One region of the Cobetia sp. genome, then DNA from elsewhere that is predicted to be linked to it. Evidence: predicted binding sites of a transcription regulator. Region 1 holds the regulator's gene; each other region holds the start of a gene.
The links. The regulator PhoB, encoded in region 1, activates phosphate uptake and scavenging genes when phosphate is short. The targets are predictions, from matches to a motif close to TGTCATANNNNTGTCANA.

Region 1 (3,275 bases):
AGACACGCTGGCATCGGCCTCGATGGAGAAGGTGTGGCGCCCCTGGGACAGGCCTTCGGCGTCGTCGCGGATATGGCCGAGCAGGGCGCTCATGTCGATGCAGCGACCGTTGTCGGACAGCTCGTCGGTTTCCAGGCGTGACAGGGTCAGCAGGTCCTCGACCAGGTGCTGCATGCGGTCGGTCTGGCTCTGCATCTGGCCCAGTCCACGCTGCCAGCGCGGTGGCAGGTCATCGGCGTAATCGGAGTAGGTCTCGAGATAGCCGGCCAGCACCGTCAGCGGCGTGCGCAGCTCATGGGAGACATTGGCCACGAAGTCGCGGCGCATCTCTTCAAGACGATAGAGGCGGGTGACGTCACGCAGCATGACCAGACGCTCGTTGTCACCGAACAGGGTGATGGAGATCTGCAGCGTCAGGTTGTCAGACAGCGGCGACTGGAGCGTCAGCGGCTCGCGGTAGGCCAGCCGATTGAAGTAGTCGATGAAGACGGGGTCACGCAGATAGTTGGTGATGTGCTGACCGCGGTCGTGGCTGGCCTTGAGACCGACCAGCTGCTCGGCAGCGCTGTTCCACCATTCCATGTCACCGTGGTTGTCCAGCATCACCAGGCCGTCGCGCATGGCCTCCGAGGATTCCTGGATACGGTTGAGGATGCTGCGCAGTCGCTCCTGAGCCTGACGCTGGCCCTTCTGGTAGCGGTAGAGACGATCGAGCAGGTCTCCCCAGACGCCATCGCCGGGCGGCGGCTCTTCATGGGGATTGGTGATCAGCCAGGTGTAGAGGCTCTTCAAGTGCTTGAGATGGACGAACAGATACAGCGAAAGACCCAGCGCCAGGCCCCAGCCTAGATGGCCCAGCAGGCCACCGATCAGGCCGAAGCCACCGGCAAGGTAGCCGAGGCGCCATAGCTCGTTGGTCCAATAGCGCATGAATCCCTCAGGCCTGAGCGCTGAAGCGGTAACCGGTGCCGCGGACGGTCTGGATCAGATGCTGATGGCCTGTGCCCAGCGCCTTGCGCAGGCGACGGATGTGCACGTCCACGGTGCGCTCCTCGACATAGACGTTGCCGCCCCATACCTGATCGAGCAGCTGACTGCGCGTGTAGGCACGCTCCTGATGCGTCATGAAGAACTGCAGCAGGCGATATTCGGTCGGGCCGACATCCAGCGAGTTGCCGTGGGCGGTGACGCGGTGGCTGGCCGGGTCGAGCATCAGGCCTTCGACTTCCACCGCCTCCTCGACCCCCTTGGGAGTGGTGCGACGCAGCACGGCCTTGAGGCGGGCGACCAGCTCGCGCGGCGAGAAGGGCTTGGTGATGTAGTCGTCGGCACCGGCTTCCAGGCCTTGAATCTTGTTGTCTTCCTCGCCCTTGGCGGTCAGCAGGATGATCGGCAGCTCCGAGGTGGTCTCGTCACGCTTGAGACGCCGCGCGAGCTCCAGGCCACTGGTGCCCGGCATCATCCAGTCCAGCAACAGCAGATCGGGCTTTTCATCGACGACGATGGCGTGGGCGTCCTGGGCATTGTCTGCCTCCAGCACGCGGTAATCCGCCATTTCGAGGGCAACGGCGATCATCTCGCGAATCGAGGATTCATCGTCGACAATCAGTACGGTCTTGGAGCTCATCGCTAGATCCCATGCAGCAGTCGGCGCACGCGCCAGAATGACAAGTCGATGACGATTACAACCCGCTTATATGACAACGAGATGACAACTGCCAGCATGGCAGCTTGCACGCAAGCCTGCCAGCCGCCTTGGAGGCGCGGCAGGCAGGCATGAACCGTGGGCTGGGGAGCAACAGAGGGCAGGGGTCGCTTTAAATCAAATAAAACTAATGTTTATGCAGGAGTCAGCTCATCGGCCAGGTCGCCAGGGCGATACCGGCGAAGATCAGCAGACCCGTCCAATGATTGTTGAGGAAGGCCTGGAAGCAGGGCGCACGCTCACGCTCACGGATCAGACGTTGCTGCCAGACGAAGGTGACGGCGGCGGCAGCCAGTCCCAGCCAGTAGAAGATGCCCAGCGCCAGCTGCAGGCCGATGCCGATCAACACCGCCAGCATGCCCAGCTGCAACAGGCCGATCATCAGCTTGTCGGCACGCCCGAACAGCACGGCGGTGGACTTGATGCCCACCTTGAGGTCGTCGTTGCGATCGACCATCGCGTAGGCGGTGTCGTAGGCCACCGTCCACATCAGGTTGGCCGCGAACAGCCACCAGCCGTAGGTCGGCACCTCCTCCAGCGTCGCGGCGAAGGCCATCGGAATCGCCCAGCCGAAGGCGGCGCCCAGTACTACCTGGGGCAGATGATGGAAGCGCTTCATGAACGGATAGCTGGCCGCCAGCAGTACGGCGACGATCGACAGCAGCACCGTGGTCAGGTTGGTGAAGCACACCAGCACGAAGGCGGCCGCGACCAGCCCCCCGAACAGTGTCAGCGCCTCGCGCTCCGAAATGCGACCCGAGGTCAGCGGCCGGTCACGCGTGCGCTCGACATGCTTGTCCCAGTGGCGGTCGGCGTAGTCGTTGATCACGCAGCCGGCGGCGCGCATCAGATAGACCCCGGCGATGAAGATCAGCAGGGTCGTGCGCTCGGGAATGCCATCTGCCGCCAGCCACAGTGCCCACAGGGTCGGCCACATCAGCAGCCAGGTGCCGATGGGGCGGTCCAGCCGTGTCAGGGCGAGGTAGTCGGCCAGTCTGGAAGGACGCGAAGCGGCGGAAGTGGATGACGCGGTCATCGGGGCTCCTGGGCGGGTGGTAGTGGGCAAGGGAAGAGAGGGAAACGAGGCCAGTCGGGCGCAAGGCTCAGGCCAGTTGCAGCGCGTGCTGGAAGGCCGGTGTGAAGCCCTCCTGCACCAGCACCTTGAAGCGACCATGCGAGAACATCGAGCGGCGCATCCACCGACTGGTGGTGCGGGCCAGCGGCCTGGGGCTCGAAAGCACCAGCGGGGCGCGGCTGACATCGATGGCACTGCGGGTCAGGTCGGGCTGGCGAAACAGCCAATGGCCCAGCGAGCGCTCACCCAGCGTCGAGAGGCGATGACCGTGGGCCAGGTCCAGCGCCGCCAGCGAGCGTGCGATCACCCATGGCGTATCGCCATGACAGAGTGCCACTTCGCGCCGCCAGACATGCCGGCGCGGGCCGATGCCCAGCAGGCGTGCCTCATCCAGCCGCGCGGGGCCGGTGTCCTGCAGCAGCAGGCGCACGCGCAGGCCCTGGATTGGCTGGCCATCGCGTTCATCCTGCTGTTGCATGGCGCTGGCAAGACGCT
Region 2 (3,275 bases), on a different contig from region 1:
CGGTCGCGGCGCGGGCACGCACGCTGCCATCGGTCTCGGCGGTGGCATCATCGCTCTGCGGCCAGTTGGCCGGGTGCTGGATGTTGATGAACATCGCGGTCTTGTCCGGGGTGGTGAAGATCCCGGTGACTTCACAGCCGTTCGGGCCCACCGCGAAGCGCTTGAGCTGCGCCTGGTTGTCGGCACCGATCACGGCCGCGTCTCCCTCGGCCTGCTCGAGACCTGCCGGCACGACCGCCAGCAGCTGGTCATTGGTGACCTCGGTGATGCCTTCGTAGCCGTTGTCTGTCTGGATCCACAGGATGCTGTCCTGTCCTTCGCGGCCATCGAAGTAGAGGCCATCGGGACTGGCGAACTCGTTCATCTCGGTCAGGCCGGACAGGTTGTCGGCATCGCTGGCCGCTGCGCCGAACACGAAGATCTCCCAATCGAAGGCCTTGTGATCGCCCGCTTCACGCCAGCGGATGATCTGACCCGCTTCGTTGTTGCCACGCGGATTGGCCGCGTTGGTTGGCGCCGTCTTGTAACCGACACCCGGCTCCTCGATGGCGGTGCCATCGTTGGTGAAGGCGGCGTCAGTGCCTTCCTCGGTGCGCTTGGAGTTGTTGGTCAGCGTCATGTAGACCTCACCGGACACCGGGTCCACCGCGCCCCACTCCGGGCGGTCCATCGGGGTCGCGCCCATCAGGTCAGCCGCATCGGTGGTGTGGATGATGATGCCAGCCAGGTCATCGGCCGCCAGCCCCAGTGCTTCGGCCAGGGTGCGGCCATCCTTGGTCACGGCGTCCGGCGTCAGCTTGAGCCACGTGCCGGTGCCATCGGCGGAGAACTGGGCGACATACAGCGTGCCCTTGTCCAGGTACTTGTCGCCGATCGCCAGGCGGTCCTTGAAGTCACCGGCGCCACGGGCATCAGCGGCGTCCCACTTGGCGTCCGACACGAACTTGTAGATGTACTCGTTGCGCGAATCGTGACCGGAGTAGAAGACCACCGGCTCACCCTCGACCAGCTTGCCCGGCCAGCAACCTTCGTGACGGAAGCGGCCCAGCGCGGTGCGCTTGATGGCCTGCTCGCCGGTGTAGGGGTCGATCTCGACGATATAGCCGAAGGTGCGCGGTTCGTTGCGGTAATCCTTGTCGGCGCTGTCTGCCGTCGGCGTGTTGTCGAAACGCGCGAACTCGCCATCGACTTCACTGGCATCTCCGGCGGCGGTTTCCCAGCCATAGCGGCCACGCTCGGTCTCGATGCCGATGCGGTTGTCATCGAGCTGACGATCGCTGCGCTTGACGAAGTAACCCGGCCAGTTCTCTTCACAGGTCAGGTAGGTGCCCCACGGGGTGTAGCCGTTGGCGCAGTTGTTGTTGGTACCACGGGTGCGCATGCCATCCGGCGAGAAGGCCGTCTTGACGTAATCGCTGCCCGCTACCGGGCCGCTCAGCTTCATTTCGCTGGCGCTGGTGTAGCGGCGGTTGTAGCGCGAATCGCCCACCACTTCCCACTTGCCGTTGCTGGCCTTCTTGACCTCGACGATGGTCACGCCATGGGCATTGATCTCGGTGCGCACTTCATCGGCCGGACGCTTGCCGGAATCCGCATTGGTCGCGCCGCCCTTGGGTGCCCACAGCGCATCCTGATCGATGTATTCGTTGTTCATGACCAGCAGGAAGTTGCTGGAGGCCGTGTCGTCGCTCAAGGCGAAGTTGTGCATGCCATCGTGATGCATGCCGACGGTGTTGAGCTGGATCTCCGGCGTCATCGCCAAATCCTTGCTCCACTTGGGTGCCTTGGCATTGAGCGGCGTGCCCCACGGCGCCAGCACCTGTGCGGTATACCCCTTGGGAACCACGACTGCATCCGTGCGTGACCCCTTGATCGATTCGAAGGCCAGTGCCAGAGTCGTCTTCTCACCCGCAGCGTTGCTGGCGGCGTTGGCCGTGGTGCTCAGCCCCGCAAGACCGAAACCACCCAGCATGCTGGCAGCCGCCATGCCCAGGCCGCCCTGCAGGACACGACGACGCGAGATGTGTCGTTCGATGACGGATGAGAACGTCTCGTTGCTGCTGGGATTAAGCAGGCGATGGTCTTCGATTTCCTTGCTCATGTCGCTTCCCCGTAGTCAGGTTTCGGGTTGTTCTGTTCAGGCATGCCCCTTGAGGGCATGCCGAAGGCAACAAGAGTGATACGCGAGCCCGATGACAATTCCGTGACGAACGGGCAACAAAGGCAAGAGACGACAGCGCCCAACGGCCTTTCGACCGTTGGGCGCTGGGGATTTCAGGACAAGCCGACAAATTCAGCAAACATCAGGCAAGCGCGACGTCATCCTCCCATCGAGGCGCGAGTCTGGCGTTTGATCTCAGGCCTCGCGCAAGCGCTCGGCGGCCAGGCTCAGCAGGTGCTCGGTGGTTTCCCAGCCAAGGCATGCATCGGTGACGGACACGCCATGACGCAGCTGGGAGAGCTTCTCCGCTGCCGGCAAGGCCTGCTTGCCTTCATTGAGGTGACTCTCGAGCATCACGCCGATCAAGGCATCATCCCCCGCCAGGCGCTGAGAGAGCACATCCAGCATCACTTCGCTCTGGCGGCGGTGGTCCTTGCGGGAATTGGCGTGGCTGCAATCGACCATCAGACGCGGCGTCAGGCCAGCGCCTTCCAGCTCACGCCGGCAGGCGGCCACCGAGGCGGCGTCATAGTTGGGCTGGCCATGGCCGCCGCGCAGCACCACATGGGTATGCGGGTTGCCCGCGGTCTCGATCAGCGCCGGACGTCCGCTGTCATCCATGCCGAAGTGGCGATGCCCATGCGCCGCCGCCCCGATGGCCTGCACGGCGACCTCGACGCCTCCGTCAGTGCCGTTCTTGAAGCCCACCACACAGCCGAGGCCGGAGGCCATCTCGCGATGGATCTGCGACTCGGTGGTGCGGGCGCCGATGGCCGCCCAGCCGAGCAGGTCTTCCAGGTAGGCGGCGGTCAGCGGCTGCAGCAGCTCCGTCGCCACCGGCAGGCCCAGCTGGTTGATCTCGCGCATCAGCTCGCGTGCCTGACGCAGGCCGGTGGCCATGTCATCGCTGCCATCCAGATGCGGATCATAGGCCAGCCCCTTCCAGCCCACCGTGGTGCGCGGCTTCTCGACATAGACACGCATCACCAGCTTGAGGCGATCACGTACCTGCGGCTCGATCACCGCCAGGCGCTGGGCGTACTCACGCGCGGCCTTGAGATCATGGATGGAGCACGGCCCGACCACCACCAGCAGACGATCATCGTCGCCGGCG
Region 3 (3,275 bases), on a different contig from region 1:
CGGCCCTCGCCGACGAAGGCCATCAGGCGCAACACGCGGAACAGGCGCAGCACACGCAGCACGCGTACCACCAGCAGGGCCTGGGCGCCCGGAATCAGCAGCGACAGCCAGGTGGGCGCGATCGACAGCAGGTCGAGCACGCCGTAGAAGCCCTTGGCCCAGGTGCCGGGATGCTTCAGGCAGTAGAGGCGGACGGCGTATTCCAGCGTGAAGATGATCGTGAAGCCCCACTCCATGATGCGGAACAGCTCGCCGTATTGCGCATTCAGCGAGGGCACGCTGTCGAGCATCACCACGGCGACACTGGCGAAGATCATCAGGATCAGGCCGATATCGAAGGCCTTGGCCGCCTTGGTGTCGGATTCGAAGATCCAATGGAACAGCCGCGCGCGCAGGCGGCCCGTCGCGGGCTCGTAGTCGCTGGGGTGCGAGGGTGTCGCTGGGGGGCTTTGCGGCGTGCTGCCATATTCATTGGCAGGGCCCTGGCGTTCAGGCATGCAGGCTTCCTTGACGGGCGTGACGACGCCGGATGAATGTCAGGGCGTATCGGGGATGTCTCAGTGTGTGACCTTCAGTGACTGCCCGGCCGTTGTCCATCAGCCAGTGGTCTAGCGCCTGGCGGCTGGGCAGTCAGTGTCGTGCCGAGAGTCAGCCGCGCAGCGTCGCGAGCAGTGACAGGCTGTGTTGGCCGAAGTCGCGAGTCGCCCAGTCCTGTGAGGCGTCGCCGTCGCTGCTTTCCAGCGCCTCGACCAGCGCCACCGCATGGATATGGCCGGGATGCTGGCTGGCGGCCAGCCGTGATGCAAGGGCCGACAGGGCGGCCAACGCATGCGCGTGCCACCTGAGGTCGTCTTTCGCCTGACGGTCGGCGTGGGCATCGAGTGCATCGATGGCGGCGGACAGCAGCGCGCCGGGGTCAGCGGTATCCAACGTCTTCTCATGCCATTCGCCATCCCGCAGCGCCGCGCCGCGCTTGGCCTTGCTGGCATCCGCCGGGCGCAGTGCCAGGCGGCTGGCCAGTGAATCCGCCAGCTGCCAGAGCACGCCTTCTCTCACCTCGGGGGCGAGTTCTTCGCCGCCGGTCAGCTCGAGCTCGATCTCCTGGATGGCCACTTCGCGACCACTGGCCTTCACCGCGCCCAGGTCCAGCGCCATCTCGACGCCGACGGTGACCTGCTCGTCGCTCACATTCGCGTCGCTGCGTGTCGCCTTGACGTCGATCTGCCAGGCATGACGCTCGAAATCGGTGCTGAAGCTGGGCGCGAGTGCACTCAGCAGCTGCTCGCGGGCGCCGTCTTCCAGCGCCTGCAAGGGCGGCAGGTCACGCAGGCCGTCGAGGTCGAGGCCGGTCTGGCCCTCGGGCAGCTCCCACTCCCATTCGCCGCGAGAATGCAGTCCGCCATGGCTCTCGCCGCTGGTCTTGAGCGTCTGGCGCAGGGCGCCCGTGCTGTCGGCATCCTCACCGCTCTGGCGCAGACGCAGCGCCATGCGCGCGCGCTCCAGCGCATGCTCGGGGGTGTCGAAGTAGGTGTTGGCCAGCCAGCGCCGCCTGGGGATGACCGTTGCCAGTTCTGCAATGCTCGCCAGTGTCTCCAGGATGGCATCGCGATCAATGACGGGTTGAGACAGTGCCAGTTTGAGTTCGATTTCTTGCGCCATGATGGGCACTCCCTGTACGGATGAAAGAAGACAGATGCTGACGGATGAGGATGACAGCGGCGCCAGGACCGCAGAGCCTCCGGCAAGCGTGGTGCATGGTGGTGAAGGCTCGTGTGTCTCATGCTCGCGCCTGGCCCGCGGCAAGGCAAGCACGGGGAGGGCGGAAGGGCATGCCGGATATCGGCCTGTCGGCAGAATCACACTTATATGACAGCATGATGACATTGAAGTGACAGCAATTGCCTGTCGTCACGTCCTTGGTTATATTACGAACAGTGGATAAAGCCAGCGACCACGGGTCCTGCCGCTACATGACAATCTCTCTTCTGGAATCCTTCGTGTTCCCCCGTACTGCCGCTGTTGTTGCGTAAATGACAACAGCATGGCGGTATCATGACGTTACGATGAAAGTTATGTGATCGTCACAAAGGCTTTGCTACACTCCGCGCGTCAATCCTTAACGCCGACGGCCACTATGGTAACGACCAACCCTTTCTCTTCGATGTTCGGGCGCTCGCCTTTCAAGGCGCTGCACACCCACATCATCAAGACCGACGAGTGCGCCCAGCACTTGCTGACCTTCTTCGACGCCTGCGAGCAGGGTGATTGGGAGCAGGCAGCCAGCATCCGCAAGACCATCAGTGGTCTGGAGCGTGAAGCGGACGAGTTGAAGACGCAGCTGCGTCTCAACCTGCCCAACTCGCTGTTCCTGCCGGTCTCGCGCTCCGACCTTCTCGAGCTGATCCATGTCCAGGATTCCATCGCGAATGTCACCAAGGACATCGCCGGGATCATGCTGGGTCGTCATATGCAGATACCCACCGCACTGGTGCCCGCCATGCGTGAGTATCTCAAGACTGCGGTCGAATCGGTCTGCCAGGCGCGTCGTGCGTTGGGTGAACTGGAAGACCTCGTCGAGTCCGGTTTCGGGCGCAACATGAGCGAGCTGGTCGACAAGCTGATCAACGAGCTGCATGAGCTCGAGAAACAGTCCGACGAACAGCAGATCGCCATCCGCCAGACCCTGTTCTCGCTGGAAGCCAGTCTCCCGCCCGTCGATGTGATCTTCCTCTACAAGATCATCGATTGGGTCGGCGATGTGGCTGACCAAGCGGAAAAGGTCGGTACCCGACTGCAGATCCTGATGGCGCGCTGAGCGCCATCAGGACGTCCTGCCATCTGTCCAAGAGTCTTCTATGTCCATCATTGCTCAATACGGCGATGTGCTCGTCATTCTTGCCTGTCTGTTCGGTTTCTTCATGGCATGGGGTGTGGGTGCGAATGACGTCGCCAATGCCATGGGAACCTCGGTAGGTTCCAAGGCGATCACCATCAAGCAGGCGATCATCATCGCCGTGATCTTCGAATTCCTCGGTGCCTGGCTTGCCGGTGGTGAGGTGACTGACACCATCCGCAAGGGCATCATCGACCCGTCACTGCTGATCGAGAATCCGCAGTTCCTGGTCTACGGCATGCTGGCCTCGCTGCTGGCCGCCGGTATCTGGCTGCTGATCGCTTCCATGAAGGGCTGGCCGGTCTCGACCACCCACTCCATCGTCGGCGCCATCGTCGGCTTCTCCGCTGCGGGTCTGGGCGTGGATGCCGTCGAATGGACC

Region 2: a site for PhoB is predicted at 2,192-2,209, ahead of AC4FAH_RS00305 (PhoX family protein). Genes of this name have one in related genera too.
Region 3: a site for PhoB is predicted at 1,866-1,883, ahead of AC4FAH_RS02645 (CYTH domain-containing protein). Genes of this name have one in related genera too.

Annotation. Positions count from the first base shown of each region.
Region 1 is NZ_CFDJES010000002.1:54,577-57,851, forward strand. Features, by position in the region: gene phoR (phosphate regulon sensor histidine kinase PhoR) at 1-930, opposite strand, end outside; gene phoB (phosphate regulon transcriptional regulator PhoB) at 938-1,627, opposite strand; gene ubiA (4-hydroxybenzoate octaprenyltransferase) at 1,851-2,741, opposite strand; gene AC4FAH_RS00620 (chorismate--pyruvate lyase family protein) at 2,809-3,275, opposite strand, start outside.
Region 2 is NZ_CFDJES010000001.1:74,145-77,419, forward strand. Features, by position in the region: gene AC4FAH_RS00305 (PhoX family protein) at 1-2,101, opposite strand, end outside; gene AC4FAH_RS00310 (3-deoxy-7-phosphoheptulonate synthase) at 2,357-3,275, opposite strand, start outside.
Region 3 is NZ_CFDJES010000012.1:17,798-21,072, forward strand. Features, by position in the region: gene AC4FAH_RS02640 (ion transporter) at 1-497, opposite strand, end outside; gene AC4FAH_RS02645 (CYTH domain-containing protein) at 649-1,659, opposite strand; gene AC4FAH_RS02650 (TIGR00153 family protein) at 2,135-2,815, shown strand; gene AC4FAH_RS02655 (inorganic phosphate transporter) at 2,856-3,275, shown strand, end outside.